DNA from 3 places in the Pseudomonas sp. NPDC089422 genome. Region 2 is predicted to be linked to each of the others. Evidence: predicted binding sites of a transcription regulator. Region 2 holds the regulator's gene; each other region holds the start of a gene.
What was found. The regulator sigma-54, encoded in region 2, starts transcription at its own class of promoters, with help from an activator protein. The targets are predictions, from matches to a motif close to ANTGGCATNNANNTTGCTNT.

Region 1 (9,446 bases), on a different contig from region 2:
ATTGCTGAATGACCGCCATCCAGGGCTATCAACGTCGACAGCCCAGAAACCTCACGACAAAGGCGCCGTGTTGCCCCGCTTGCTTTGCAAGCCTGGGCAGCCGGCGCCTTTTTGCGTTCCTGAAAGGGGAGACCGCCCATGGCCACAAGCGAAGTACGCAGCGTATGCCCCTACTGTGGCGTCGGTTGCGGCATCGTCATGAGCATCAAGGACGGCAAGGTCAGCAAGATCAGCGGCGACAAGCAACACCCGAGCAACTTCGGCCGCCTGTGCACCAAGGGCCTCACCGCGCACCTGCCCCTGACCGCCGCCGGGCGCATGGAAGACGCTTACCTGCGCCAGCAACGCAGCCAGCAGCCGGCGCGCAGCAGCCTGGATCAGGCCATTGCCCAGGCCGGCGAGCGCCTGCGCGGCATCATCGACCAGCACGGCGCGGACGCCGTGGCGCTGTATGTGTCCGGGCAGATGTCGCTGGAAGCCCAGTACCTGGCCAACAAGCTGGCCAAGGGGTTCATCCGCACCCGGCATATCGAGTCCAACTCGCGGCTGTGCATGGCCAGTGCCGGCAGTGGCTACAAACTGTCGCTCGGCGCCGACGGCCCGCCCGGCAGCTACCAGGATTTCGACCACGCCGAAGTGTTCCTGGTGATCGGCGCGAACATGGCCGACTGCCACCCGATCCTGTTCCTGCGCCTGCTCGACCGGGTCAAGGCTGGCGCCAGACTGATCGTCGTCGACCCGCGGCGCACCGCCACCGCCGACAAGGCCGACCTGTTCCTGCAGGTGCGCCCCGGCACTGACATGGCCCTGCTCAACGGCCTGCTGCACCTGCTGCACCACAACGGCCACACCGACCCCACGTTCATTGCCCGTCACACCGAAGGCTGGGGCGAGCTGCCGGCCTTTCTCGACGATTACACCCCGGAGCGCGTGGCTGCCATCACCGGTCTGCGTGAGGCCGACATCCGCCAGGCAGCAGAATGGATCGGCACCGCCGAGGAGTGGATGAGCTGCTGGACCATGGGCCTCAATCAGAGCATCCACGGCACCTGGCACAGCAACGCCCTGTGCAACCTGCACCTGGCCACCGGCGCCATCTGCCGCCCCGGCAGCGGGCCGTTTTCCCTGACCGGTCAGCCCAATGCCATGGGCGGCCGCGAGATGGGCTACATGGGCCCGGGCCTGCCGGGCCAGCGTTCGGCGCTGGTGGCGGCGGACCGCGCCTTCGTCGAGGAGCAATGGCGCCTGCAACCGGGCAGCCTGCGTAGCGAAGGTGGTGAGGGCACGATCGCGCTGTTCGAGCAGATGAAAGCCGGCGAGGTGAAAGCCTGCTGGGTGATCTGCAGCAACCCGGTGGCCAGCGTCGCCAACCGCCAGCAAGTGATTGACGGTCTGCGCCAGGCCGAGCTGGTGATTACCCAGGACGCCTTTCTCGACACCGAGACCAACCGCTACGCCGACATCCTCCTGCCCGCCGCGCTGTGGGCCGAAGGCGAGGGCGTGATGATCAACAGCGAGCGCAACCTGACGCTGATGGCACAAGCGGTCCAGGCCCCGGGCCAGAGCCTGGCGGATTGGCAGATCATCGCCCGGGTCGCCTGTGCCATGGGCTACGCCGAGGCCTTCGATTACCCTGACGCCGAGGCGGTGTACGACGAGATCCGACGCTTCTGGAACCCCGCCAGCGGTTACGACCTGCGCGGCATCGGCTACGAGCAGTTGCGCCACAGCCCACGGCAATGGCCCTGCGCGCCGGGCCGCGCAGATGACCGCAGCCCGCTGCGTTACCTGAACGACGGTAGCAGCCAGCACCTGTTGCGCGATGCCGAGGGCAATGCGCCGGCCCTGGCGTTCCCCACCGCCAGCGGCAAGGCACGCTTCTTTGCCCGGCCCTGGCTGCCGGCGCCCGAGCTGCCAGACGCCGACTACCCGCTGGTGCTCAACACCGGCCGCGTGCAGCACCAGTGGCACACCCTGACCAAGACCGGCAAGGTTCCAGCGCTGAACAAGCTGGAGCCCGGGCCCTTTGTTGAAATCCACCCCGAAGATGCTGCCCGCCTGGGCATCGCCGACAAGGACCAGGTTGCCATTCGCTCACGTCGCGGCCGGGCCGTGCTGCCGGCGCGCCTCAGCGACCGGGTCATGCCCGGCAACTGCTTTGCGCCGTTCCACTGGAATGACCTGATCGGCGAGCAGCTGGCGATCAATGCCGTCACCTGCGATGCAGTCGACCCGCTGTCGCTGCAGCCGGCGTTCAAGCATTGCGCCGTGGCGCTGGAGCGGGTCGCTGGCGAACGCATCGATGCCCTTGAACTGAACACTGCCATCCCGGAGCCTGCCCGCATGCCGACCGCGACCCTGTCCCGCCTGCTTGGCCTGGACACCCTGCCAGCCCCGGTGCTGGCCGATGACGAGCGTCATTACCTGCAGGGCTTCCTGCTCGGCCTCGACCAGTCACGTGCCGAGGGCGTGCCCAGCCTGCCGGCCAGCGCACCGCTGGCTGCTTCACGGCGGCTGTTCGTCGATGGTTTGCTGGCAGGGTTGTTTGCGCAGCCAGGCGCCGCCCCGGCCATTGCCGCACCGCGCCACCAGGTGTTGTGGGCTTCGCAGACGGGCAATGGCGAGGCGCTTGCCGAGCGTTGTGCCGAGCGCCTGCGCGGCGCTGGCCTGGAGGTACAGCTCAGCTGCATGGAGACGGTCAGCCCCAGCCAGCTGCAAGGCGCCGCGAGTGTCGTGCTGATCACCAGTACCTTCGGCGACGGGGACGCGCCCGACAGCGCCACGGCGTTCTGGCAGGCGCTGCAAGGCGAGCAGGGCGCCTGCTGCACGGAGTTGCCATATGCCGTGCTGGCCCTGGGGGACTCCAGCTACGACCAATTCTGTGGCTTTGGCCGCAAGCTCGACCAGCGCCTGGCCGAACTGGGCGGGCGCCGCTTGCTGCAGCGGGTCGATTGCGAACCGGACTTCGATGAGGCCTTCGCCGGTTGGCTCGAAGCCCTGCTACCGGAGCTCGGCAGCGCGGGCTCGCCAGCACCGGTCAGTGAACCGGCGCCAGTCGCGAGCTACAGCAAGCAGCAACCGTGGTCGGCCCCGCTGCTGGAGAATCACCTTCTCAACGGCCCGGGTGCCAGCAAGGAAACCCGCCAGCTGGTGTTCGACCTGTCCGGCAGCGGTCTCACCTATGCCGCTGGCGATGCCTTGGGCGTCTGGCCGCGCAACTGCCCTGCACTGGTCGAGGAGCTGCTGGCGCTGATGCGCCTCGATGGCCAGGTGCTGGTGGCGTTGAAGGGGCAGCCGGCGATGCCATTGGCCGAAGCCCTGGAAAGCCATCTGGAAATCGCCAAGGTCACCCCGCAGCAACTGCAGGCGTTCAGCGCGCAGGCCGCCGACCTGCAACGCCTGCTGCAACCCGAGTGCAAGGCCGAACTGCAGGACTGGCTGTGGGGGCGGCAGTTGGCCGATGTGCTGCGGGCGTTCCCTCAGCAGTTGCCGCTGGCTACCTGGCTCGACCTGCTCAAGCCGCTGCAGCCGCGCCTGTATTCGATCAGTTCCAGCCCGCTGGCGCATCTGGAGCAGGTGCACCTGACCGTTTCCACCGTGCGCTACGGCGAGCGCAAGGGCGTGTGCTCCACCTTCCTCGCCGATCGGGCGCAGGCACTGAAGGTGGCGATCTATCCGCAGGTCTCGAAGCACTTCCGCTTGCCCGAGGACGACACGGTACCGGTGATCATGGTCGGCCCCGGCACCGGCATCGCGCCGTTCCGCGCCTTCCTCGAAGAGCGCGAGGCGCGCGGCGCCAGAGGCGGTAACTGGCTGTTCTTCGGCGAGCAGCATGCGGCCACGGATTTCTACTATCAGGCACAGCTGCAGGCCTGGCAGGCGAGTGGTCACCTGCGCCTGGATACGGCGTTCTCGCGGGACCAGGCCGAGAAGGTCTATGTGCAGCAGCGCATGCTCGAGCAAGGCGCGCAGCTGTGGCAGTGGCTGGAGGCGGGGGCGTACTTCTATGTCTGTGGTGACGCCCAGCGCATGGCCAAGGATGTGGATGCCGCGTTGCGTGAGGTCATCGCCGTGCACGGAGGCGTGGATGCCGATGCCTATGTCGAAGCGTTGAGCAAGGCCAAGCGGTATCGGCGCGATGTGTATTGATGTGCTCCAGGATGGGGAGTGCTGCACTTTAAATGTGCGTCGGCAGTGCCGGCCCTTTCGCGGGACAAGCCCGCTCCTACGGTACGGTGCAGTACTCAAAGCCAATGGAGTCCCTGTATGTGCGGGCTTGTCCCGCGAAAGGGCCAGCACTGCCAACAGGATTGGCACAGTCCCTGCTTTATCCCCGTTACAAAAAGCCCACTGATCAACGGCGATCAACCCGGGCCACCCACCGTGATGAATACAGGCAAAGGCGCCTGGAGCTTCGGCTCCAGGCGCTTTTTTTTTTGATCGAGGATCGGCTTATGAAGGCAACAGCGAGCGGGCAACGAGAGCGACTGGTCATCGTCGGCAACGGCATGGTCGGCCACCATTGCGTGGAGCAACTGGTCGAACGCGGCGCCCTCGCGCGCTTCGAGCTGCACGTGTTCGGTGAAGAACGCCTGCGTGCCTACGACCGCGTACACCTGTCGGAGTATTTTGCCGGCAGCTGTGCCGAGACCTTGGCCCTCTGCGGGCAGGACTACTACGGCGACAGCGGCGTGCACCTGCACTTGGGCGAAGCGGTGCTGGAAATCGACCGCGAACGCTGCGAGGTGGTGACTGCCGAAGGCCGCTACGGCTATGACCATTTGGTCCTGGCCACGGGTTCCTACCCGTTCGTGCCTCCGATCGAGGGCTCCAGCGGCAACGCCCGCCTGGTCTACCGCACCCTCGACGACCTCGATGCCATTCGCGCCGCTGCCGGGCAAGCGCGCCGTGGCGTGGTGGTCGGTGGCGGCCTGCTCGGCCTGGAAGCCGCCAACGCGCTGAAGTCCCTCGGCCTGGAGGCACACGTGGTGGAGTTCGCCCCGCGGCTGATGCCGGTGCAGCTGGACGGCGAGGGCGGCGCCGCGCTCAAGGCGCAGATCGAAGCGTTGGGGGTGGGCGTGCACTTGTCGCGCGCCACCCAGTCGATCTGCGCGGGTGAAGCCTACCGCTACCGCATGAATTTCGACGGCGGTGAACACCTGGAAACCGACCTGATCGTGTTCTCGGCCGGTATCCGCCCACAGGATGCCCTTGGCCGCGCCTGCGGCCTGGAGATCGCTGCGCGGGGTGGCGTGGTGATCGACAACCACTGCCGCAGCAGCGACCCGCGCATTTTCGCCATCGGCGAATGCGCCTCGTGGAACGGCAGCGTGTTCGGCCTGGTCGCCCCGGGCTACAGCATGGCGCGCAACCTGGCAGCGTTGCTGATGGGCGAAGCCGCCAACGCATTTACCGGTGCCGACATGTCGACCAAGCTCAAGCTGCTGGGCGTGGATGTCGGCTCCATCGGCGATGCCCACGGTGCCACGCCAGGCTCGCGCAGCTACCGCTTCATCGACGAGGCCAACAGTGCCTACCGCCGGCTGGTGGTGGATGCCAGTGGCAAGCACGTGCTCGGCGCCGTGCTGGTGGGCGACAACAGCTACTACGACACCCTGCTGCAGTACGCCCAGAACGGCATCGCCTTGCCGGCCGACCCGGCAGCGTTGATCCTGCCGCTGGGCGGTGGCGTACCGGCTCTCGGTGCCGACGCGCTACCCGATAGCGCGACCATCTGCTCGTGCCACAACGTCAGCAAGGGCGCGGTGTGTGCAGCCATCGACAGCGGCTGCGGCGACCTGGCTGCGGTCAAGAGCTGCACCAAGGCGGCCACCGGCTGCGGCGGTTGTGCAGCGTTGCTCAAGCAGGTGTTCGAGCACGAGCTCACCGCCCGTGGCGTGACCGTCGACAAGAGCCTGTGCGAACACTTCGCCTACACCCGTCAGGAGCTCTATGGGCTGGTGCGGGTCGAGGGCATCCGCACCTTCAACGAACTGCTCGAACGCCACGGCAAGGGCCCTGTCGGCTGCGACATCTGCAAGCCCGCAGTGGGCTCGATTCTCGCCTCGTGCTGGAACCAGCCGATCATGGACCCGGCGCTGGTGCCGCTGCAGGACACCAACGACACCTTCATGGCCAACATGCAGAAGAACGGCACCTACTCGGTGGTGCCGCGCATCCCGGGTGGCGAGATCACCCCTGACAAGCTGATCGTGATCGGCCAGGTGGCGAAAAAGTACGACCTCTACACCAAGATCACCGGTGGCCAGCGCATCGACCTGTTCGGCGCCCAGCTGCACGAGCTGCCGCTGATCTGGGGCGAGCTGATCGCAGCCGGCTTCGAGACCGGCCACGCCTACGGCAAGTCGACGCGTACGGTGAAGTCGTGCGTGGGCAGCACCTGGTGCCGCTACGGTGTGCAGGACAGCGTCGCCATGGCCCTGCGCCTGGAAGACCGCTACAAGGGCCTGCGCAGCCCACACAAGCTCAAGTTTGCCGTCTCCGGCTGCACCCGCGAATGCGCCGAGGCGCAGAGCAAGGACATCGGCGTGATCGCGACCGACAAGGGCTGGAACCTTTACATCTGCGGCAACGGCGGCATGCGCCCGCGCCACGCCGAGCTGTTCGCCACCGACCTCGACGACGAAACCCTGGTGCGCCTGATCGACCGCGTGCTGATGTTCTACATCCGCACGGCCGACAAGTTGCAGCGCACTTCGGTCTGGCGCGAAAGCCTGGAAGGCGGCCTGGACTACCTCAAGCAGGTGATCCTCGACGACAGCCTGGGCCTGGCGGCCGAGCTGGAGGCGCAGATGCAGCATGTGGTCGACCAGTATGAGTGCGAATGGGCCAACGCCCTCAACGACCCTGAAAAGCTCAAGCGCTTCCGCACCTTCGTCAACGACCGGCGCGCCGACCCGGACGTGCACTTCGTGCGCGAACGCGAACAACGCCGGCCCGCTGCACCGCTGCACCTGATCCCAACTGTCGAGGAGGCTGTCTGATGAACTTGTCCAATGCTGCTGTGAAGACCCAAGAGAACTGGCAGGCGGTGTGCCAGGCTGATGACCTGGTGGCCGACTCTGGCGTGGTGGTGTGGCTTGAGGGGGCGCAGGTGGCGGTGTTCTACCTGCCCGAGCTGGAGCAGAGCCTTTACGCGGTGGATAACCGTGATCCGCGGTCGGGGGCCAATATCATCGGCCGCGGGCTGGTGGGTAGTCTGCAGGGGGAACTGGTGGTGGCGGCGCCGTTGTACAAGCAGCACTTCAGCTTGCAGAGCGGGGCATGCCTGGAAGATGCCGGGCAGCGGCTGCGGGTGTGGCCGGTGCGGTTGAATGGCGGCTCGGTGGAACTGGCGGTGGCATGATGCATCGCAAGGTCCTCCACCGTTTTTTGAGAACGGTGGAGGACCTGTGGGAGAACTTTCTTGCTCGATCTCAAAGCAGGCGCGATCCCTGTGGGAGCCGCGCTTGCCGGCGATGGGCCGCAAAGCGGCCCCCTTTATGTATGGCTAGCCAGATCATTCAACTTGCCAGCCAGCATCGCTTTCCTCCAGATACCCACCATGGTCAGTTCGATCCCCCTGGCGCGCCACAGCCTTGCCTTCTATCTGGTAGGCTGCCGAGCCGCTGACGATCACTGCCCCGCAACTTGTCCGGTCACCGACCCTGGCCACGGCCTTGCCGTTGAAGGTGTAGTGGGGGCTGCCGGATTCCACGACGCTTTTGCCGTGGATCGGGCAGGTATGGGAGTGGCCAACGACTACCACAGGTTTCATGGTTGTTCTCCTGGGGCGGGGGCGGTGCGGGATTCCAGGTCCATTTCAGCGGGCCACTGGACCTTGGGGGCGAGGCGGTCAAACGGGTTGCGATGAAATGCATCTTCCCAAGGACCGGGATTTGGGAATTCATCCCAGTCTCTGGGGGGATGAACGAAGTCAGGTAGTGCTTCAGGGCCATTTTCCATAAAAGCTCTGGCTATTGACCAGTAAAGTGTACCTTGATGTATGTCATCACAAAGAAAAACGCGATCTATGATTTCGTTGGTCTCGGAGTTTTTGATTGATATCATTACTCTCTCTTTTAGTCCGCCGTAGCCCAAGGGTACATAGGTGCGGTAAGTTTCTGCTGTGAGGTCCTCCCAGTTGTAGCTGATGGGTCTGACTCCCCAGTTTTTTCGGCCGAAAGGATAGGTTTGCTCGAATCTATACTGATAGAGGTAAATTTTTCGACGAAGTCTGTTGAAACGAATAGGTTCGTGGCGCGGCCTTTCAAGGTCTAGACGAATTATCGGTATGCCAACGTATATGGTGCCAAGGATTAAAGTAAGAAATGCGACTATTCTGAGGTCAAGTGCGAAGAACCATGTTGGGTCGTCATATACTATAAGTAGAATTGTAGTAAGCATGGTGATAACTGCCGCTGACCCTAGAATTAAAGAGAGTCCTCGGGGTTTCAGGGGGGCTCGGGGTATTTCTAGGTAAATGTTATCCGCGTGATTGGGTGGTGGGTAGAGACCTGTTCTGGTTTGAGCAAGGTTGCAGTTTGTATTGGGTGCTGGTAAGTCATATTGCCAGCCGAATTCTCGATCTGTGATATTCACAAGTTGCTCTCCTTGACTTCAAACTCTGCGTAAGCCTCTGGTATGTTGCGGTCCGGCCAATAGCTAAGGGTTAAAGAGGCCGACGTGATGTTGTGCTGTGCAGTGTCAGGGGCTAACTTTAATTGGCCGGTGAATATTTTTATTGAATGGTTTTCATTTTTTTGGTTTGATTCTTGGCGATCTTCATTAACCACTAATGAGTCAATCAAGTAGTCGATTTTGCCTGGATTTTTTGTGGGTTTTATGGGGGCTTGTGTTGAACTTTTATTCGGCAGGGCTGGAGGGTAATGCTCTTTAGAAATTATTGATTCTCCAGCAATTAGATTTGGGTAAATCCCATCTCCATGCCGATGAACCAGAAGAGTCCAGCGGTAGCTGGACGTTGAGTCGATGAAACGAGGGAGCGCGAGCTTGAACGTTAAGGTTTGGTGCGTTTTCAGGTTGATAGGAATACCTATTTTTGTGTTTATTGGTTGATCGACGAAAAAGGTTTCAAATTTTAATTCGCCGTTGAGGCCAAGCGTGGCTGCGTTCAATTCGGCGAACGCAATGTCTGCATAAATGGGTGAATCCCAGTGAATGCGCGGAGTTTCATTAGCTTTTCCAAAGTAGCAGCGGCGAGCCCAGCGTTCTAATGCTGTTGACTCCTGCTGACCTGCCTTTTTCATAAAGCTGTACGCGAGAAAGGTGAGAATAATCGATAGCCCTAAAGTCCCCACTGTTAACGGCGTGGATACGGCAAAAATCGCAAAAACTGTCCCTGCGAACGCAGACCCTCCCGCAGCAAAGTAGTAATTTCTCGCGCGTGTATCTCCTGCTTCATCAGCGCGCCGCGATGCTATGTA
Region 2 (9,446 bases):
GTTGATGTGTTCCAGACTGGCTCCGGCACCAGTTCGAACATGAACGCCAACGAGGTGATCGCCACCCTGGCCAGCCGCGTGCTCGGCGAAGCGGTCAATGCCAACGACCACGTCAACTGTGGGCAGAGCAGCAACGACATCATCCCCACCACCATTCATGTCAGTGCCGCGCTTGCGCTGCATGAGCAACTGCTGCCTGCGTTGAGCCACCTCGTTCAGGTGATCGAAGCCAAGTCGTCCCAGGTCCATCAGTATGTGAAGACTGGCCGTACCCACCTGATGGATGCCATGCCGGTGCGCATGAGTCAGGTGCTCGATGGCTGGGCTGCCCAGATCAATGGCGCCAAGGCACACCTCGAAGCGACCCTGCCGAGTCTGCAGGCACTGGCCCAGGGCGGCACTGCGGTGGGCACCGGGATCAACGCCCACCCGCAGTTCGCTGCTGGCTTCGCGCGCCAGCTGAGCAGTCTCACCCAGGTCGAGTTCACCCCCGGCCATAACCTGTTCGCGCTGATTGGCTCCCAGGACACCGCCGTGGCGCTGTCTGGCCAGCTCAAGACCACCGCCGTGGCGTTGATGAAGATTGCCAACGACCTGCGCTGGATGAACTCAGGCCCCCTGGCCGGCTTGGGTGAAATCGAACTTCAGGGCCTTCAGCCGGGCTCGTCGATCATGCCGGGCAAGGTCAACCCGGTCATCCCGGAAGCCACTGCCATGGTTGCTGCCCAGGTGATCGGCAATGACGCCACCATCGCGGTGGCCGGCCAGTCGGGCAACTTCGAGCTGAACGTGATGCTGCCGGTGATCGCCCGCAACCTGCTGGAGAGCATCGAGCTGATGGCCAATGCCAGCCGCCTGCTGGCCGACAAGGCCATTGCCAGCTTCAAGGTCAACGAGGGCAAGCTCAAGGAAGCCCTGGCACGCAACCCGATCCTGGTCACCGCGCTGAATCCGATCATCGGCTACCTCAAGGCTGCTGAAATCGCCAAGACCGCTTACCAGCAGGGCCGCCCGATCATCGACGTGGCACTGGAGCACACCGACCTGTCGCGCGATCAGCTCGAAGCACTGCTGGACCCGGAAAAGCTCACCGCTGGCGGCATCTGACACGCCACGGCGCCCAGAGGAAACATCGTCATGCAGCACTGGAAACGCACGACCGAGACGGCCAACCGCCTGTTCGAACAGGACGAGCTGGTCGACGCCCGGGAGCACTACCTGCAAGCACTGGCCCTGGCTCAGGTGCTGTTCGAGCGCTGGCATGACGTCGATGAGGCGGTGGCCGCTCTGGTCATCGCCCATCACAACCTGGCCGACCTGCACTTGCGCCTGAATCAGCCGCACGAGAGCGCCGACTACCTGTGTGCCGCACATCAGCGATTGCTCCAGGCCAGCCAGGAAGCCCGCTTGCCGCAGGCGCTGCGTGATGCCGCGCTGCGCCACAGTGGGCGCACGTACACCGAACTGCTGAGTTTCATAGCCGAGTACGGCCAGTACCCGCGTACCGAGCGCCTGCTCAACCGCCACGTCGCCGACACCGGCGAGCTCGCTACCGCGCCGAACATGGCGCCCAGAACCCATGCCTACGGAATCCATTGATATGCCGCATACCTTGCCTGCACTGCCTTACGCCTACGATGCGCTGGAACCGCACATCGACGCGCAAACCATGGAAATCCACCACACCAGGCACCACCAGACCTACGTCAATGGCCTGAACGCGGCCATCGAGGGCACCGAGTGGGCCGAATGGCCGGTCGAGAAACTGGTCGGTGCGGTCCGGCAGCTGCCTGAGAACCTGCGCGGGCCGGTCACCAACCATGGTGGTGGTCATGCCAACCACAGCCTGTTCTGGACGGTCATGTCGCCGCAGGGTGGGGGGCAACCGCAGGGTGAGCTGGCCAAGGCCATCGACGCCGAGCTGGGTGGTTTCGAGGCGTTCAAGGAGGCCTTCACCAAAGCGGCGCTGACCCGTTTCGGCAGCGGCTGGGCGTGGCTCAGCGTGACCCCGCATAACAAGCTGGTGGTGGAAAGCAGTGGTAACCAGGACAGCCCGCTGATGCATGGCAATACGCCGATCCTCGGCCTGGACGTGTGGGAGCACGCCTATTACCTGAAGTATCAGAACCGTCGCCCGGAATACATTGGCGCCTTCTACAACGTGATCGACTGGGCGGAAGTGGATCGCCGCTATCACGAAGCCCTGAAGTGAGTCGGCCCGGTATGCGCTCTGAGGTGATGTCTGTCAGCAGTGTGCGCCTGTTCCGGTTGGCGCTGGGAACCTTGCTGCTGCTGGCCGGCACAGCGCTGCTGCTGGCTCGCGGCATTGCCTGGCTGGACCTGGAGCCGCGCATGTTGCGTGCCCTGGAGGGCGGTGCATTGTGCGCATTGGGGACGGCGCTGGGCGCAGTACCGGTGCTGGTGATTCGCAATATGCCGGTGGCCTTGGCCGATACCTTGCTGGGCTTCGGGGCGGGGGTGATGTTGGCGGCCACGGCCTTCTCACTGATCATCCCCGGGCTGGATGCCGCCCAGGCCATCGGTTTCAGCCCTTGGGGCGCCGGTGGCCTGATCAGCTTCGGCCTGATGCTCGGCGCCCTGTGCCTGTTCCTGGTTGATCTCAAGGTCTCCGGTGCTTCGCCGGAGGCGCTGGTTGGCAGCGAGAACCAGCCGGTGATCGCTGCAAGGATCTGGTTGTTCGTGATTGCCATCATCGCCCACAACATTCCTGAAGGCATGGCCATCGGTGTGTCTGCCGGCGGTGGTATGGCCGACGCCGACAGCCTGGCCATGGGCATAGCCTTGCAGGATGTGCCTGAGGGGCTGGTGATAGCCCTGGTGCTGGCAGGAGCGGGGATGCCACGGTTCAAGGCGTTCCTGATCGGTGCCGCCTCTGGCCTGGTCGAGCCATTGGCTGCCGTGATCTGTGCCTGGCTGGTGAATATGGCGGAGTTGCTGTTGCCGGTCGGCCTGGCCTGTGCAGCTGGGGCGATGCTGTTGGTGGTGACTCAGGAGATCATTCCCGAGTCGCGCAGCAACGGGAATCACCGCCTGGCCAGCCTTGGGCTGTGCATCGGCTTTTGCCTGATGATGGTGATGGATACGGCAATGTCGTGATTCGCCGTGAGCCTGGCAAGGCCGCTCCTGCAGAGACCAACCGTCTTTTGGGCTACTCGCCTTCGTCGAAGAAGTTGTTGATCAATGCCACCAGCGCTTCCAGCGCATCGCTATCCTGCTCCCCTTCGGTCAGCAAGTGCACCTGGGTGCCTTTGCCCGCCGCCAGCATCATCACCGCCATGATGCTCTTGCCGTCCACCATCTTGTCGGGAGCGCGGCCGACGCGGACCTGGCACGGGTATTTGCCGGCCACGCCGACGAACTTGGCTGCCGCCCGGGCATGCAGCCCCAGCTTGTTGATGATGGTGATTTCGCGGGCGGGCATCGTGCGGTGGATCCTGTGGGCTAGAGGTCGCGGTGGCGAACCTGGACGTTTTTCAGGGATTGCTGCAACAGCTGGCCGAGGCGTTCGGTGATGTAGACCGAGCGGTGGTGGCCCCCTGTGCAGCCAATGGCGATGGTGACATAGGCGCGGTTGCTGGCAGCAAAGCGTGGCAGCCATTTGAGCAGGTAGCCGGAAATATCGTTGAACATTTCTTCGACGTCCGGCTGTGCGGCCAGGTAGTCGATGACCGGTTGCTCCAGGCCGGAATGTTCGCGCAGCTCCGGTTTCCAGTACGGGTTGGGCAGGCAGCGTACATCGAACACCAGGTCGGCATCGACCGGCATCCCGCGCTTGAAGCCGAACGACTCGACCAGAAAGGCAGTACCGGGCTCGGGCTGGTTGAGCAGGCGCAGTTTTATCGTGTCGCGCAGCTGGTAGAGGTTGAGGCTGGTGGTGTCGATCTTCAGGTCGGCAAGGTCGGCAATCGGCCCCAGCAGTTCGCTTTCGACGCGGATTGCTTCGGCCAGCGAGCGGTCGGCGTTGGTCAGCGGGTGACGTCGACGGGTTTCCGAGAAGCGCTTGAGCAGGGTGTCTTCGTCGGCATCGAGAAACAGCACGTCACACTGGATGTGGCGCCCACGGGCCTCCGCCAGCAGTTCGGGGAAGCGCGAAAGGTGGCTGGGCAGGTTGCGCGCATCGATCGATACCGCCACCTTGGGTTGCAGCAGTTCGGTATTGATCAATGCATTTTCCGCCAGCTGCGGCAGCAGCCCGGCGGGCAAGTTGTCGATGCAGTAGAAACCGTTGTCTTCCAGTACGTCGAGGGCGGTGCTCTTGCCGGAGCCGGAGCGGCCGCTGACGATGATCAGGCGCATGTTCAGTGCTCGTTCTGTGCGTCCAGGACAACCTGGAACAGGGCCTCGCTGCTACCGGCGGCACGCAGGCGATCACGGACCTCCTTGCGATCGAGCATGCTGGCGATCTGGCGCAGCAGTTCAAGATGGGCATCGGTGGCCGCCTCTGGCACCAGCAGGACGAACAGCAGATCCACCGGGGCGCCATCGATGGCGTCATAGTCGATCGGCGCATCCAGGTGCAGCAGTGCACTTACCGGGGCAGCGCAGCCTTCAAGTCGGCAGTGGGGAATGGCAATGCCATTGCCAAAGCCGGTCGAGCCCAGTTTTTCGCGAGCGATGAGCTTTTCGAAGACGTCTTGCATCGCAAGCTCGGGTACTTGCTCGGCAATCAGGTTGGCGACCTTTTCCAGGGCGCGCTTCTTGCTGCCGCCCGGCACGTTCACCAGGGAACGGCCGGGGGTCAGGATGGTTTCAAGTCGGATCATGGATGAGAGGGATCAGCGGGCGGCTGCACCTTGCAGCAGGCTTTGCTGTTTTTCCTTGTGTTTTTTCAGTTGGCGGTCGAGCTTGTCGGCCAAGGCGTCGATCGCTGCATACATGTCTTCGTGTTCCGCGTTGGCAACCACTTCACCGCCAGGAATCTGCAGGGTCGCCTCGACCTTCTGCTGCAGCTTCTCGACTTTCATGATGACCTGCACGTTGGTGATCTTGTCGAAGTGACTTTCCACGCGAGCGAGCTTTTCAAGCACATAATCGCGCAGTGGCTGGGTGACTTCTACATGCTGTCCACTGATATTGACTTGCATACAGCTTCTCCTTTGTTGCCCGTGCATAAAGAGGCAGGTATTGCACCTGCCCCACAAACGCTGTGGCACATCCGGGGGCTACATCAGTCGCTTGCGCTCGCTCGACGGTGCGATGCCGAGGGACTCGCGGTACTTGGCGACGGTGCGACGGGCTACCTGGATGCCTTGTGCCTCCAGTAAACCAGCGATCTTGCTGTCACTCAATGGCTTTTTCTGATTTTCCGCAGCAACCAGTTTCTTGATGATCGCGCGGATCGCCGTAGACGAGCATTCTCCGCCTTCGGCAGTGCTGACGTGGCTGGAGAAAAAGTATTTCAGTTCGTAGATACCACGCGGGGTGTGCATGTATTTCTGCGTGGTCACCCGTGAAATGGTCGACTCATGCATGCCCACCGCTTCGGCGATGTCATGCAGGACCAGCGGCTTCATCGCTTCGTCGCCGTGGTCGAGGAAGCCGCGCTGGTGTTCGACGATCTGCGTGGCGACCTTCATCAGCGTTTCGTTGCGGCTTTGCAGGCTCTTGATGAACCAACGTGCCTCTTGCAGCTGGTTGCGCATGAAGGTGTTGTCGGCGCTGGTATCGGCGCGGCGAACGAAGCCGGCGTACTGCGGGTTGACCCGCAGGCGAGGGATCGCCTCCTGGTTCAGCTCGACCAGCCAGCGGTCGCTGTCCTTGCGCACGATCACGTCAGGCACCACGTATTCCGGTTCGCTCGACTCGATCTGCGAACCGGGCCGCGGGTTGAGGCTTTGCACCAGCTCGATCACCTGGCGCAGTTCGTCTTCCTTGAGCTTCATGCGGCGCATCAGCTGGCTGTAGTCGCGGCTGCCGAGCAGGTCGATGAAGTCGGTGACCAGGCGCTTGGCTTCGCTCATCCAGGGCGTGCTGGCAGGCAGTTGACGCAATTGCAGCAGCAGGCACTCGCCCAGGGAGCGGGCGCCGACACCGGCTGGCTCGAACTGCTGGATGCGGTGCAGTACCGCTTCTACCTCGTCGAGTTCGATGTCCAGCTCCGGGTCGAAGCCTGCGCAGATTTCTTCGAGGGCATCTTCCAGGTAGCCCTGGCCGTTGATGCTGTCGATCAGGGTGATGGCGATCAGGCGGTCGGTATCGGACATCGGTGCCAGGTTCAGCTGCCACAGCAAGTGGCTCTGCAGGCTTTCGCCGGCCGATGTGCGAGTGGTGAAGTCCCACTCGTCGTCATCGTTGCTCGGCAGGCTGCTGGCGCTGGTCTGGTAGATATCTTCCCAGGCGGTGTCGACCGGAAGCTCGTTGGGGATTCGCTCGCTCCACTCACCGTCTTCGAGGGTTTCGGCAGTGGTGGTGCTTTCCTGGAAGCTGTTGTCCTGGACTTCGGCGGCCGGCTTGTTCTCGGCGTTGTCCGCCATCGGGTCGCTGTTGTCGAAGTCGTCGCCGTCTTCCTGACGTTCGAGCATCGGATTGGACTCCAGCGCTTCCTGGATTTCCTGCTGGAGGTCCAGGGTGGAGAGCTGAAGTAGGCGGATGGCCTGTTGCAACTGCGGGGTCATCGTCAGTTGCTGGCCCATTTTTAGGACGAGCGATGGTTTCATGGCTGGGGCTTAATACCTTGTTCGCCGGCGCGCATGCGCCATCCACTACACGAGGGCGCCGGAGCGCCAAATTCAAGCAAGTTTTATGCCTCAAATTGTAGCGTTTGCCTAGAGCACTGTAACAACTTAAGCCCCGACCGGGCGTTAATGCCAGTGCTCCAGGCAGGTTCCGGGGGTCAGAGTCGGAACTCGTGCCCCAGGTAGACCTCCTTGACCAGGTCGTTGGCGAGGATGGTCTCGGCGTCGCCTTCGGCGATCAGTCGACCGTCGTTGACGATGTAGGCGGTCTCGCAGATATCCAGGGTTTCACGGACGTTGTGGTCGGTGATCAGTACACCGATACCCTTGGCCTTGAGGTGGTGGATGATCTGCTTGATGTCGCCCACGGAGATCGGGTCGACACCGGCAAACGGTTCGTCCAGCAGGATGAACTTCGGTGCGGTAGCCAGGGCGCGGGCAATTTCGACGCGGCGGCGCTCGCCACCGGAAAGGCTCATGCCGAGGTTGTCGCGGATGTGGCTGATGTGGAATTCCTGCAGCAGGCTTTCCAGTTCCTTGCGCCGGCCTTCGCGGTCGAGGTCCTTGCGGGTCTCGAGAATGGCCATGATGTTGTCGGCCACCGACAGCTTGCGGAAGATCGAGGCTTCCTGCGGCAGGTAGCCGATACCGGCGCGGGCGCGGCCGTGCATGGGCTGGTGGCTGACATCGAGGCTGTCGATCAGTACGCGCCCCTGGTCGGCCTGGACCAGCCCCACGATCATGTAGAAGCAGGTGGTCTTGCCGGCGCCGTTGGGGCCGAGCAAGCCGACGATCTGCCCGCTGTCGATCGACAGGCTGACATCACGCACGACTTGCCGCCCCTTGTAGCTCTTGGCCAGGTGCTGGGCTTTGAGGGTTGCCATTTACTCGGCCTTCTTCTTCGGCTGGATCACCATGTCGATGCGCTGACGTGGTTGAGTCACGTTGCCGCCACGACCGGCGGTCGCAACCTGGGTCTTGGTGTTGTAGATGATCTTCTCGCCTTCGGTGGTGTTGCCTTCATTCTCGACCTTGGCGCGGTCGGTGAGGATCACCGTGTCTTTCTGCGCCTGGTACTGGATGGTCACCGCCCAGCCTTTCATCTTGTCGGGCTTGGCCGTGCTCTGTTGCTGCTCGAAGTAGGCCAGGTTGCCCACCGAGGTCACCACGTCGATGTCGCCATTGGCGGCACGTGTCATGGTCACGGTGTTGCCTTTGATCATCATGGAGCCCTGGGTGATGATCACGTCGCCGGTGTAGGTGGCCACGCCCTGCTTGTCGTCCAGGTGTGCGTTGTCGGCCTGGATGCGGATAGGCTGGTCACGGTCGGTCGGCAGGGCGAAGGCGCTCGCGCTTCCCAGTGCTGCGCTCAGGCTGAGCAAAAGGGGGAGGGTTTTAACGAGCCTCATACTGTCCTCTTACGTTAGAGAGCAAGTCCATCTTGCCTTCTTTCAAATACGCTTTCATTCCTTTACCCGTAGTTGTGCCACCGGCACCGTCGATTCTAACGGCTTGCTCGGTCTGCGCATATTGCTTCTGCGGGAATACGGTCATGCGGGAGCTGGTAACGACGAGTTCACGCTGCTTTTCGTCGATGCGCTGCACGCGGACGTTGTCGATCAGCTCGACTTCGGTGCCATCCGGGTTCACCTCGGCACGTTCGCTCTGCACGTGCCAAGGGTACTCGGTGCCCCGGTACAAGTGCAGGTCGGGCGTGGTCAGCAGGGTGACATCGCTGGCCCTGAGGTGCTCGACCTTGTCGGCGGTCATTTCGTATTGCAGCTTGCCGTCGGGCATGAACTGCACACTGTGCGCGTTGATCGCGTAATAGTCGATGGCACTTTCGTCAACCTGGGCCACCGGCTTTTCGAGGAAGCTCTCGGGGCTGACATTCCAGTAGCCGATTGCCGCCAGCAGGGCGGCAATCACCGCGAGCAGCGCAATATTGCGGGCTTTCTTGCTGAACATGGGCAGCCTTAAAGGTAGTTGGCGTTGGCAGCGTCCAGGGTGTCCTGGGCCTGCATGATCAGTTCGCAGAACTCGCGTGCAGCACCCTCGCCGCCGCGGGCCTGGGTTACGCCGTGGGCATGCTGGCGAACAAACGGCGCGGCATTGGCCACGGCAATACCCAGGCCTACACGGCGGATCACCGGCAGGTCGGGCAGGTCGTCGCCCAGATAGGCGACCTGTTCATAGCTTAGGCCCAGTTCGGCGAGCAGGCCGTCGAGCACGACCAATTTGTCTTCGCGACCCTGGTAAAGGTGAGGGATGCCGAGGTTCTTTGCCCGGCGCTCTACCACTGGGGTCTTGCGTCCGCTGATGATCGCCGTGGTGACGCCCGAGGCCATGAGCATTTTGATGCCTTGGCCATCAAGGGTGTTGAAGGTCTTGAATTCGCTGCCATCTTCGAGAAAGTAGAGGCGGCCATCGGTCAGTACGCCGTCGACATCGAAAACGGCGAGCTTGATCGCCTTGCCGCGTTGCATGAGATCTTGGGTCATCGGTTCGTTCTCCTTTACATCACGCCGGCGCGCAGCAGGTCGTGCATGTTCAGGGCGCCGGTCGGGCGGTCGTCCTTGTCCACGACCACCAGGGCGCTGATCTTGTGGTCTTCCATGATCTTCAGGGCCTCGGCGGCAAGCATCTCGGCGCGAGCAGTCTTGCCATGCACGGTCATTACCTGATCAATCAGCGTGGTGTGCACGTCGATATTGCGGTCCAGGCTGCGGCGCAGGTCGCCGTCGGTGAAGA
Region 3 (9,446 bases), on a different contig from region 2:
GGAGTTCATCTCGTAGGCACGCTGGGTGGTGATCATGTTCACCAGTTCTTCCACGGTGCTGACGTTGGAGTTTTCCAAGGTCTGCTGCAGGGTGGTGCCGAAGCCGTTCAGGCCTGGGGTACCGACCTGTGGCGCGCCACTGGCAGCGGTTTCCAGGAACAGGTTGTCACCGATTGCCTGCAGGCCGGCCGGGTTGATGAAGTCGGCGGTCTGCAGGTTGCCGATGACCTGTGCAGCCGGGTTGCCGGCGGTGGTGATCGACACGGTGCCGTCCTGGCCGACGGTGAAGGTCTGGGCGTCGTTCGGCACCACGATCGCCGGCTCCAGGGCAAAGCCTTGGGCGGTGACGATCTGGCCATCGGAGTTCAGGTGGAAGGTACCGTCACGGGTGTACGAGACCGTGCCGTCCGGCTGCAGCACCTGGAAGAAGCCACGACCGTTGACAGCCATGTCCAGCGGGTTCTCGGTGGTCTGCAGGCTGCCGGTCTGGAAGTTCTTCTGGGTGCCGACGATGCGCACACCGGTACCGACCTGCAGGCCCGATGGCAGTTCGCTGTCCTGGGTCGACTGCGCGCCTGGCTGACGCTTGATCTGGTACAGCAGGTCGGCGAACTCGGCACGATCCCGCTTGAAGCCGGTGGTCGAGACGTTGGCCAGGTTGTTGGAAATGACGGTCAGGTTGGTGTCCTGGGCGGACAGGCCGGTTTTAGCGACCCAAAGAGCCGGAAGCATCAGTTTTCTCCTCGTGCGCCTGTTTTACGGCACCCGTTCAAAGTTGGTTAGCCGATTTGCAAAACACGCGCCATGGCTTCATCGCCTTCCTTGGCCGCGTTCATCATTTTCACGTGCAGCTCGAACTGGCGGGACAGCGCCAGCACCGAAGTCATCTCTTCCACTGCATTGACGTTGCTGCCTTCGAGGAAGCCCGACACCACCCGCACATTGACGTCGGCGGCAGCCGGTTGGCCATTCTGGGTGTGGATCAGCCCGTCCAGGCCCTTGGTCATGCTCTTGATGTCCGGGTTGACCAGCTTGATGCGATCGACCTCGGCCATCACCCGCGGGTCTTCACCCATCGAGCGAATGCTGATGGTGCCGTCGGCACCGACTTCGACTTTCTGCTCTGGCGGAATGGCAATCGGGCCACCGTTGCCGATCACCGGCATGCCGTTGCCGGCACGCAGCACGCCGAGGGCGTCGATGTTCAGGCTGCCGGTGCGCACGTAGGCTTCGCTGCCATCCGGCGCCTGCACGGCGATGAAGCCCTGACCGCTCACGGCCACGTCCAGCTCGCGCCCGGTCTCGACCATCGGCCCTTCGCTGAAGTCGGTGGCCGGGCGTTCGGTCATGGCAAACGCCCGCGACGGAAAGCTGTCACCGAACACCGGCATCGAGCGCGCCTGCTCCAGGTCGCGCTGGAAGCCATTGGTGGAAACGTTCGCCAGGTTGTTGGCGTGGGCCTTCTGCGCCAGCGCGTTCTGGCTGGCGCCGGTCATGGCCACGTAAAGCATCTTGTCCACAGTCATCCTCCGCTGCACTGACGATCGTTTGCCGCTCGCCGTTGCTGTGCAGGCTCTAAAGCAAGTTCCGAACCAACTTTTCGAATTCATGAAAAAGCCCGTAAATACGGGCTTTTTCGGGGTTCTGCCGAAGGGCGAACGCCGGTTATCCGGCGCCGGATTGCCGCTGGCGGCAAATCATCATGGCTCGCGGCAACCGCCATTGCTGAAGGGGCCGGCGAATTTCTTCCAGCCTTCCCCTGGCGGCCATTGCGAGCACACCAGCCGGCCATCCACCTGGCTTTCCCAGCGCCACCAGGGCGCGGTGCCAGCGTTGGCCTGGTACAGACAAAATGCGGCAATCAATGTGACGACCAGCCTTTTCATGAACCCTCCAGATCGCCGGGGCCGCTTCGCGACCCTTTCGCGACACAAGGCCGCTCCTACAGGGAAATGCGAAATCCTGTGGGAGCGGCCTTGTGTCGCGAAAGGGCTGCGCAGCAGCCCCCTGTCCGACAACCATCAGGTCATCTGGATGATGGTCTGCATGATGGTGCTTTCGGTGGAGATGGTCTTGGCGTTCGCCTGGTAGTTGCTCTGCGCCTTGATCAGCTCGACCAGCTCCTGGGTCAGGTTGACGTTGGAGGCTTCCAGCGCGTTGGACTCGACGCTGCCCAGGGTGCCGGTTTTCGGCGAGTCGATGCCCGGAATACCCGACGAGTAGGTCTCGGTCCAGCGCGTGCCACCAATCTGCTGCAACCCTTGCTCGTTGGCAAAGCTGGCCAGGGCCACCTGACCGATGGCGCGCGACTGCTGGTTGCTGAAGCTGGCGAACATCACGCCGGTGGAATCGATCGACAGGCTCGACAGGATACCGGTGGCGTAGCCGTCCTGGGACTGCGACATGCGCGCGGTCTCGGTGTTGTACGAGGTGGTGCTGTTCATCGACAGCTTCATGCCGTCGGCGCTCTCCGCCGAGCCGTTGGAGGCCCAGTTGCCCGCAGCGTCCTTGGCCGCCGGGACCCAGCCCTTGAGGGTGAAGGTATTGTTGGTCACCGCCCATTCGGCGTTGGCCGGAGCACCCGGCGGAATGCTGGCCGGGTTGGTGGCCATGGACGCCACGCTGCCGTCGGAGTTGAAGGTCATGGTCGCTTCCAGCGGCGCAGTGGAAGTCGGGTCCATCGGGTTGCGACCATCTACCAGGGTGTACATGGTCCACTGGTTCGTACCGGTCTTGCGGTAGAACTGCTCCATGGTGTGCTCGTTGCCCTGGCTGTCGTACACCTTGGTCGGGAAGGACTTGGTGTAGGTGGTGTCATCCGCCGGGTCGAAGGTCGGGCCGGCAGGCGTTGCGCTCGGCAGCGGGATGATGGTCGCTTCGGAGTTGAGGTTGATGCCCTGGTCGATCAGGGTGGTGGCCTTCGGCGCAAGCGACGAGGTGTCGATCTTCAGGTCGGTCAGCACGCCGCGCTTGATGTTGCCGTTCTCGTCGGCGGCATAGCCCTGCAGGCGCAGGCCGTCCGAGGTGACCACGTAGTTGTCCTTGCTGTTCTGGAAGGCGCCGGCACGGGTGTACACGCGCGCGCCGTTGTCCGACAGCACGAAGAAGCCCTGGCCCTGGATACCCATGTCCAGCACGTTGCCGGTGTTGTTGACGTCACCCTGGCTGAACTGCTGGGAGATCGCCGCCAGGCGCACACCGTTGCCGACCTGGTTCTTGCCCACGCCCAGGCGGTTGGCACCGGCGTAGACGTCGGCGAACTCGGCACGCGACGACTTGAAGCCGGTGGTGTTGACGTTGGCAATGTTGTTGCCGGTAACGTCCAGCTGCTTGTTGGCTGCGTACAGACCGCTAAGGCCGATATTGAAAGACATGCTGTTGCTCCTTGTGCCGTTCTGGCCTTAGATACCGATGGTTTGTACGTCGGAGAGGGAAACCTTGCCGACCCCGGCGAGGTTGAGCACCATCTCGCCCGTGGTGTTGAAGCTGACGCTGGTGACCTTGGCCGGCAGCAGGGTGTTCATCTGCACCGACTTGCCGTCCACGGTGGTGCTGGCAGTGAAGGTGTAGGTGCCTGGGTCGACCTTCTCGCCGCTCGAGTTGGTGCCATCCCAGATGAAGTCGGCATAGCCGGCTTTCTGTTCGCCCACCTCAATGGTCTTGACGGTGTTGCCGTCCTTGTCCTTGACGGTGATCTTCGCCCCGTCGATGGCCTGCGGCACGACGAACTGGCCATTGAAGCTGTCGGCGGTGTCGACCACGGCCTTGTCGTTCTGCACGATCACCGAGCGGCCGACCAGCGACGAGGCCTGCAGCGCCTGGGACGAGGCCATGGCACTGGTAATGTTGGTAACCGATTCGTTCAGCGAGGTGATGCCTTCGAGGCTGCTGAACTGGGCCAACTGGGCCACGAACTCGCTGTTGTCCTGCGGGTCGAGCGGGTTCTGGTGCTGCATCTGGGTGACCAGCAACTGGAGGAACGCATCCTTGCCCAAGGTCTGGCCGCCAGTCGCAGAACTGGTCGTGGAAGTTTTCTTATCGCTGCTGGTGACACCGGACGCCGCGATCACGTCGTTGAGGTTCACACCGCTGGTGCTATCGACTGCCATGGTCTGGATTCCTTATCACTGACCCAGGGTCAGTACTTTCTGCATCATGTTCTTGGCGGTGTTCATCAGCTCGGCGTTGGTCTGGAACGCACGGCTGGCGGAGATCATGTCAGCCATCTCCTCGACCACGTTGACGTTCGGGTAATAGACGTAGCCGTCCTTGTTTGCCGCCGGATGATTCGGCTCGTAGCGAGCCTCCAGATTGCTCTGGTCTTCGACGATGCCCTTGACCTGCACACCCTGCCCTGCCTCGCCCTGGTCCTCGAACAGCGACTGGCTGACGCCGCTTTGCGCGTTCTGGAAAGTGGTGGCGAACACCGGGTGGCGTGCACGGTAGGTCTGGTCGATGCTCGACGACACGGTCTCGGCGTTGGCGATGTTCGAGGCAACGGTGTTGAGGCGGGTGTTCTGCGCGCTCATGCCACTGCCGGCAATGTTGAAAACACTGGAAAGGGACATGAATTACTCTCCGCGCAGGGCCGAAACCAGCCCTTTGAATTTACTGTTGAGCAAGGTGAAGCTGGCCTGGAAGCCGATGGCGTTTTCCGTGTAGTTCGATTGCTCGATCTGGGCGTCCACGGTGTTCTGGTCGATCGACGGCTGGGTCGGCACGCGGTATTGCATCGTGTCGTCAGCCATCGCCAGGCCTTCGGCCTCGATGTGGCGGCTGTTGGTGCGGTCCATGGCGAAGCGGCCGCTTTGCTGCTTCTGGCTCTCGGCGGCGAGCACCGAAGAGAAGTCCATGTCACGGGCCTTGTAGTTGGGCGTGTCGGCGTTGGCGATGTTGTTGGCCAGCACCTCGGCGCGCTGGGCGCGGAAGCCCAGTGCCTTTTCGTGAATGCCAAGCGCCTTGTCGAAACTGATGCTCATGTCGGGGAAACCTTCGAAGGTTGGCCGGAATTTCGTTGAGCAAGGTGTAGCAAGGGCTGTGCCACATTTGCGAAAGCCCGGAAATGCTGGGGTGTAGCACTGACGGCTGATGGCGCGATGCCAGAAAAGCGGCAAAGTGCTTCCGCCTGGCGAAGCGAAAGCGGCAATTGCCGGGTGGCAAAAGCGGCAAAACAAAAAATTGACGTCATTTATCTTTTGCCCGCGAAAGGGCCGGCACAGGCAAACAAAAAGGCCGGCAACTTGAGTGCCGGCCTTCTCGCTTTACTTGGCCTGGTAGATGATCCCCGGGCTGCACTGAACCATCTGGTAGTGGTCCGGCAACCCGTTCAGCGCCTCCGAGGCACCGAGGAACAGGTAGCCCCCAGGCTTCAGGGTGCTGTGGATACGCAACAGGATGTCCTTCTTCACCTGCGCCGAGAAGTAGATCAGCACATTGCGGCAGAACACGATGTCGAACTTGCCCAGGCTCGCATAGCTGTCGAGCAGGTTGAACGAACGGAACTCGACACGGCTGCGGATTGCCGGCTTGACCGCCCAGCGCCCAGGTGCCTTGGTGTCGAAGTAACGCTGCAGGCGCTCCTGGGACAGGCCGCGGGCAATCGCCAGGCTGTCGTACTCACCGGTCTTGCAGTTGGTCAGCATCGACCCGGACAGGTCGGTGGCAACGATCTGCGCCCCCATCTTCAGCTGGCCCAGGTTGCTGCGCTCGAATTCGTCGATGGCCATCGAGATCGAGTACGGCTCCTGACCCGACGAGCAGGCCGCCGACCACATGCGCAGGCGCTGCCCCGGGTTGTTCCTGATGAACTCGGGAATGACCTTGTTCTTCAGCACTTCGAACGGGTAGGTATCGCGAAACCACAGGGTCTCGTTGGTGGTCATCGCATCCACCACCTGTTCGCGCAGGCCGCCCCGCGGCTGGGCCTGGATGCGCTGCACCAGCTCGCCCAGGCTCTTGATGCCCTGCTGCTCCATGAGCTTGTTGAGACGGCTGGAAACCAGATACTGCTTATTCTCGCCCAGCAGGATGCCACAGGCTTTTTCCAGGAAGACCCTGAACTGTTCGAACTCCAAATTACCCGTAGACACTACTGCCGCCTCTTTTCAATCACTGGTGCCGGGAGCATGCCCCCGGCTGCTTCAATGCGCTGCCTTGATCCGGTCGACCACGCGCTGGGCCAGGTCGTCCGGCTTGAACTTGGCCAGGAAATCATCAGCCCCGACCTTCTTGACCATCGCCTGGTTGAACACCCCGGACAACGAAGTATGCAGGCAGATGTGCAATTTTTGCATACGCGGGTCGCTGCGGATCTCTGCGGTAAGCGTATAGCCGTCCATTTCCGGCATTTCAATGTCGGAGATCATCATCAGGAACTCTTCTTCCGGCTTCTTGCCCTCGTCGACCAGCTTGCGCAGGTAGTCCAGGGCCTGTCGGCCATCGTTGAGCGCCACCACCTCCACACCCACCGTCTGCAGGCAGCGGCTGACCTGCTTGCGCGCCACCGACGAATCGTCGACGGTCAGCACCCGCAGCAGCGTGGCCTTGTCCTGCACCTCGGCATCGACCACCCCGGCAGACACCGACTCGGACGACGGTGCCACTTCGGCCAGTACCTTCTCCACGTCGATGATCTCGACCATGCGGTTGTCGACCCGGGTGACGGCGGTCAGGTAGTGGTCGCGCCCCGTGCCCTTGGGTGGCGGATGAATCTCTTCCCAGTTCATGTTGACGATGCGCTCGACCGAGTGCACCAGGAAGCCCTGGGTCTTGGTGTTGTACTCGGTGATGATCACGAAGCTGTTGCGCGTGTCTTCCTGCAACCCCGGCAGGCCGGTCGCCATCGACAGGTCGAGGATCGGGATGGTTGCCCCGCGAATGTTGGCAACGCCCCGCACCACCGGGTGCGACTTGGGCAGCACGGTCAGTTCCGGACACTGCAGCACTTCGCGAACCTTGAACACGTTGATGCCGTATAGCTGCGCCCCGTTGAGACGGAACAGCAGCAACTCCAGGCGATTCTGCCCGACCAGCTGCGTGCGCTGGTTGACTGAATCCATTACCCCCGCCATGCCTGACTCCTTATGCGTTCTGCCTTTTTGGTGCTACGTGGTCACCAAGTCGGCACGGGCTTTGCTTTTTTGAGCGCCATGTACACGAAAACGACAAATTTCCGACGACTGACACACCTGCTGAGCAGCACGCTCGCCGTGCTGTGCCTGCTGGCACCCGGCGTTCGCACGCTGGCGGACGCGGTTACCTTGCCTGAACAGCTTATCGGTGTCACCCAAGGGTTTCTTGAATTCAGCGTCGAGGACTACCTGGCCACCACCCAGACCCCCGGGCGCTACGAAATCCAGGTCAACCCGCTCGATCCGCGCCTGCGCATGCCACTGTGCAGCCAACAGCTGGACGCTTCGCTGGAAAGCCCGGCGCAACCACTGGGCCGCGTGACCGTGCGGGTGCGCTGCGACGGCAGCGCACCGTGGACCATCTTCGTGCCAGCGACAGTGAAGCTGTTCCGCGACGTGGTGGTGGTGACCCGCCCGCTCAAGCGCGACAACGTCGTTGGCGAAGGCGACGTGGCCCTGCGCGAACGTGACGTCGGTACGCTGACCCAGGGTTTCCTGACCGACCTCGACCAGGCGGTGGGCATGAAAATGGTGCGACCGACGGTGCTCGACCAGGTGCTCACGGCACAGCACCTGGAGCAAGCCGAAGTGGTACGCAAGGGCGACCATGTGGTGATCACCGCGCGCAGCGGCCCCTTGAGCGTGCGCATGCCCGGTGAAGCCTTGGCCAAGGGCGGCCAGGGCGAGCAGATCCGCGTGCGCAACCTCAATTCGCAGCGGGTGGTCAAGGCCCGGGTCACCGGCCCCGGCCAGGTCGAGGTCGCCATGTAGATTACGCTGGCGGTGTGCAACTGCTTTTCCTAAACTGTGCCAGAAACGGGTTCGCGAGCTTGCTGACAGGCGGCTGAGCATTTGTGCCTAAAGTTTCTTTCGGGTTGGCCGAAAACAAGGCAAGCGTCCAAATACCCAGAGGTTTCTGATCATGGTCATCGACTTCAGTCGTTTGAATAACTCTCCGTCCATCACGGGCGGCGTTCGTGGCAACGCCACGTCCGGCAACGCCGAGAAAACCGGCGAAACCCAAGAAGCGCCGAAAAGCGCCAGCGCCAGCGGAGAAGCGGTACACCTCAGCCAAGAGGCCCAGCAGTTGCAAAAGGTCAGCGACAAGCTGCGCGACCAGCCCGTCGTCAACAGTGCCCGCGTGGCGCAGTTGAAGCAGGCGATCGCAGACGGCAGCTACCAGGTCGATGCCGGCCGGGTCGCCAGCAAACTGCTCGATTTCGAAGCCCAGCGCTGACCGTTCGGCGCGCTGACTTCACGGACGCTATGTAAAGCCAAGAGTTAGCCATGCACGACATCACTTTGCTGCAACTGATCGAAGACGACATCGCCCCGACCCAGGAACTGCTCGACCTGCTCCAGCAGGAGTCGGTAGCCCTGCACGGCCGCGACATGGCGCCGCTGGAGGGCATCCTGGCCCGCAAGCAGTCGCTGATCGTCCTGCTCGAGCAGCAAGGCATGCGCCGCAACAACCTGCTCACCAGCCTTGGCCTCAGCGCCAATCGCGCCGGGGTGCAGGCATTGGCGGCACAGTCGGACAACGGCGAGCTGATCCTGCAGCAGCTCGATGTGCTGACCCAGCTGATGGATGCCTGCCAGAAGGTCAACGAGACCAATGGCCGGATCATCCAGGTGCAGCAACACGTCACGGCCAACCAGATCAGAATCCTCCAGGGCGGCGAAGCACCGTCGCTCTACGACAGCCGTGGCGCCACTTCACCACTTGCCAAGCCCCGGGCGCTCAGCCAAGTGTGATTACTTCTATCAAGGCACGGAACATACTGGCAAAATGCCGTTACTTGCGTGTGTCGTTTTTGCCTGGAGATTGAAAACCCGTGTTCAATGAAACCGATGCCCCGCAACCGCCGAAGGTGCTGAACACGCCCTTGGAGATCGCGGCCAACCTGCGCCAGCTGCAAGACAGCCATGATCCGCTGATCATCACCTTCCATGAGCGCAGCCAGCGGTTCCAGAGCTACGTGGTACACGTGGACCGTGAAAGCAATACCCTGGCGCTGGACGAGATGATCCCGCGCGATGGTGAAAAATTCATCGAGAACGGCGAACCTTTCCGCGTCGAAGGCTTCCACGACGGCGTGCGAATCGCCTGGGAATGCAATCACGAGCTGAAGATCAGCGAAGTCGACGGCCACCGCTGCTACCGCGGCGCGATGCCGGAAGAGATGACCTACCACCAGCGTCGCAACGCCTTCCGCGCGGCGCTGAAGCTGTCGCAACTGGTCGACATCATCCTCGACGGCACCCACCTCAAGGGCAACGGCGCCTTGCGCGGCAAGCTGCTCGACATCTCCGCCA

Region 1: nirB (nitrite reductase large subunit NirB) is a predicted target of sigma-54. The motif match lies at 4,310-4,329, and genes of this name have one in related genera.
Region 3: flgB (flagellar basal body rod protein FlgB) is a predicted target of sigma-54. The motif match lies at 5,026-5,045, and genes of this name have one in related genera.

What each region holds. Positions count from the first base shown of each region.
Region 1 covers NZ_JBIVHW010000008.1:237,011-246,456, reverse strand. Annotated here, with positions in the region: gene ACIPZ8_RS17330 (molybdopterin-dependent oxidoreductase) at 139-4,149, shown strand; gene nirB (nitrite reductase large subunit NirB) at 4,455-7,004, shown strand; gene nirD (nitrite reductase small subunit NirD) at 7,004-7,366, shown strand; gene ACIPZ8_RS17315 (PAAR domain-containing protein) at 7,520-7,777, opposite strand; gene ACIPZ8_RS17310 (DUF6708 domain-containing protein) at 7,774-8,601, opposite strand; gene ACIPZ8_RS17305 (T6SS effector BTH_I2691 family protein) at 8,598-9,446, opposite strand, start outside.
Region 2 covers NZ_JBIVHW010000003.1:326,716-336,161, forward strand. Annotated here, with positions in the region: gene ACIPZ8_RS07630 (class II fumarate hydratase) at 1-1,107, shown strand, start outside; gene ACIPZ8_RS07635 (hypothetical protein) at 1,138-1,599, shown strand; gene ACIPZ8_RS07640 (superoxide dismutase) at 1,601-2,212, shown strand; gene ACIPZ8_RS07645 (ZIP family metal transporter) at 2,224-3,117, shown strand; gene ACIPZ8_RS07650 (HPr family phosphocarrier protein) at 3,170-3,442, opposite strand; gene rapZ (RNase adapter RapZ) at 3,463-4,317, opposite strand; gene ptsN (PTS IIA-like nitrogen regulatory protein PtsN) at 4,320-4,784, opposite strand; gene hpf (ribosome hibernation-promoting factor, HPF/YfiA family) at 4,797-5,105, opposite strand; gene ACIPZ8_RS07670 (RNA polymerase factor sigma-54) at 5,184-6,677, opposite strand; gene lptB (LPS export ABC transporter ATP-binding protein) at 6,854-7,579, opposite strand; gene lptA (lipopolysaccharide transport periplasmic protein LptA) at 7,580-8,104, opposite strand; gene lptC (LPS export ABC transporter periplasmic protein LptC) at 8,091-8,663, opposite strand; gene ACIPZ8_RS07690 (KdsC family phosphatase) at 8,672-9,196, opposite strand; gene ACIPZ8_RS07695 (KpsF/GutQ family sugar-phosphate isomerase) at 9,211-9,446, opposite strand, start outside.
Region 3 covers NZ_JBIVHW010000005.1:311,170-320,615, forward strand. Annotated here, with positions in the region: gene flgG (flagellar basal-body rod protein FlgG) at 1-732, opposite strand, end outside; gene flgF (flagellar basal-body rod protein FlgF) at 780-1,520, opposite strand; gene ACIPZ8_RS12100 (hypothetical protein) at 1,701-1,886, opposite strand; gene flgE (flagellar hook protein FlgE) at 2,022-3,374, opposite strand; gene flgD (flagellar hook assembly protein FlgD) at 3,402-4,109, opposite strand; gene flgC (flagellar basal body rod protein FlgC) at 4,125-4,568, opposite strand; gene flgB (flagellar basal body rod protein FlgB) at 4,572-4,979, opposite strand; gene cheR (protein-glutamate O-methyltransferase CheR) at 5,262-6,089, opposite strand; gene ACIPZ8_RS12130 (chemotaxis protein CheV) at 6,141-7,070, opposite strand; gene flgA (flagellar basal body P-ring formation chaperone FlgA) at 7,149-7,901, shown strand; gene flgM (flagellar biosynthesis anti-sigma factor FlgM) at 8,053-8,367, shown strand; gene ACIPZ8_RS12145 (flagella synthesis protein FlgN) at 8,418-8,885, shown strand; gene ACIPZ8_RS12150 (flagellar brake protein) at 8,966-9,446, shown strand, end outside.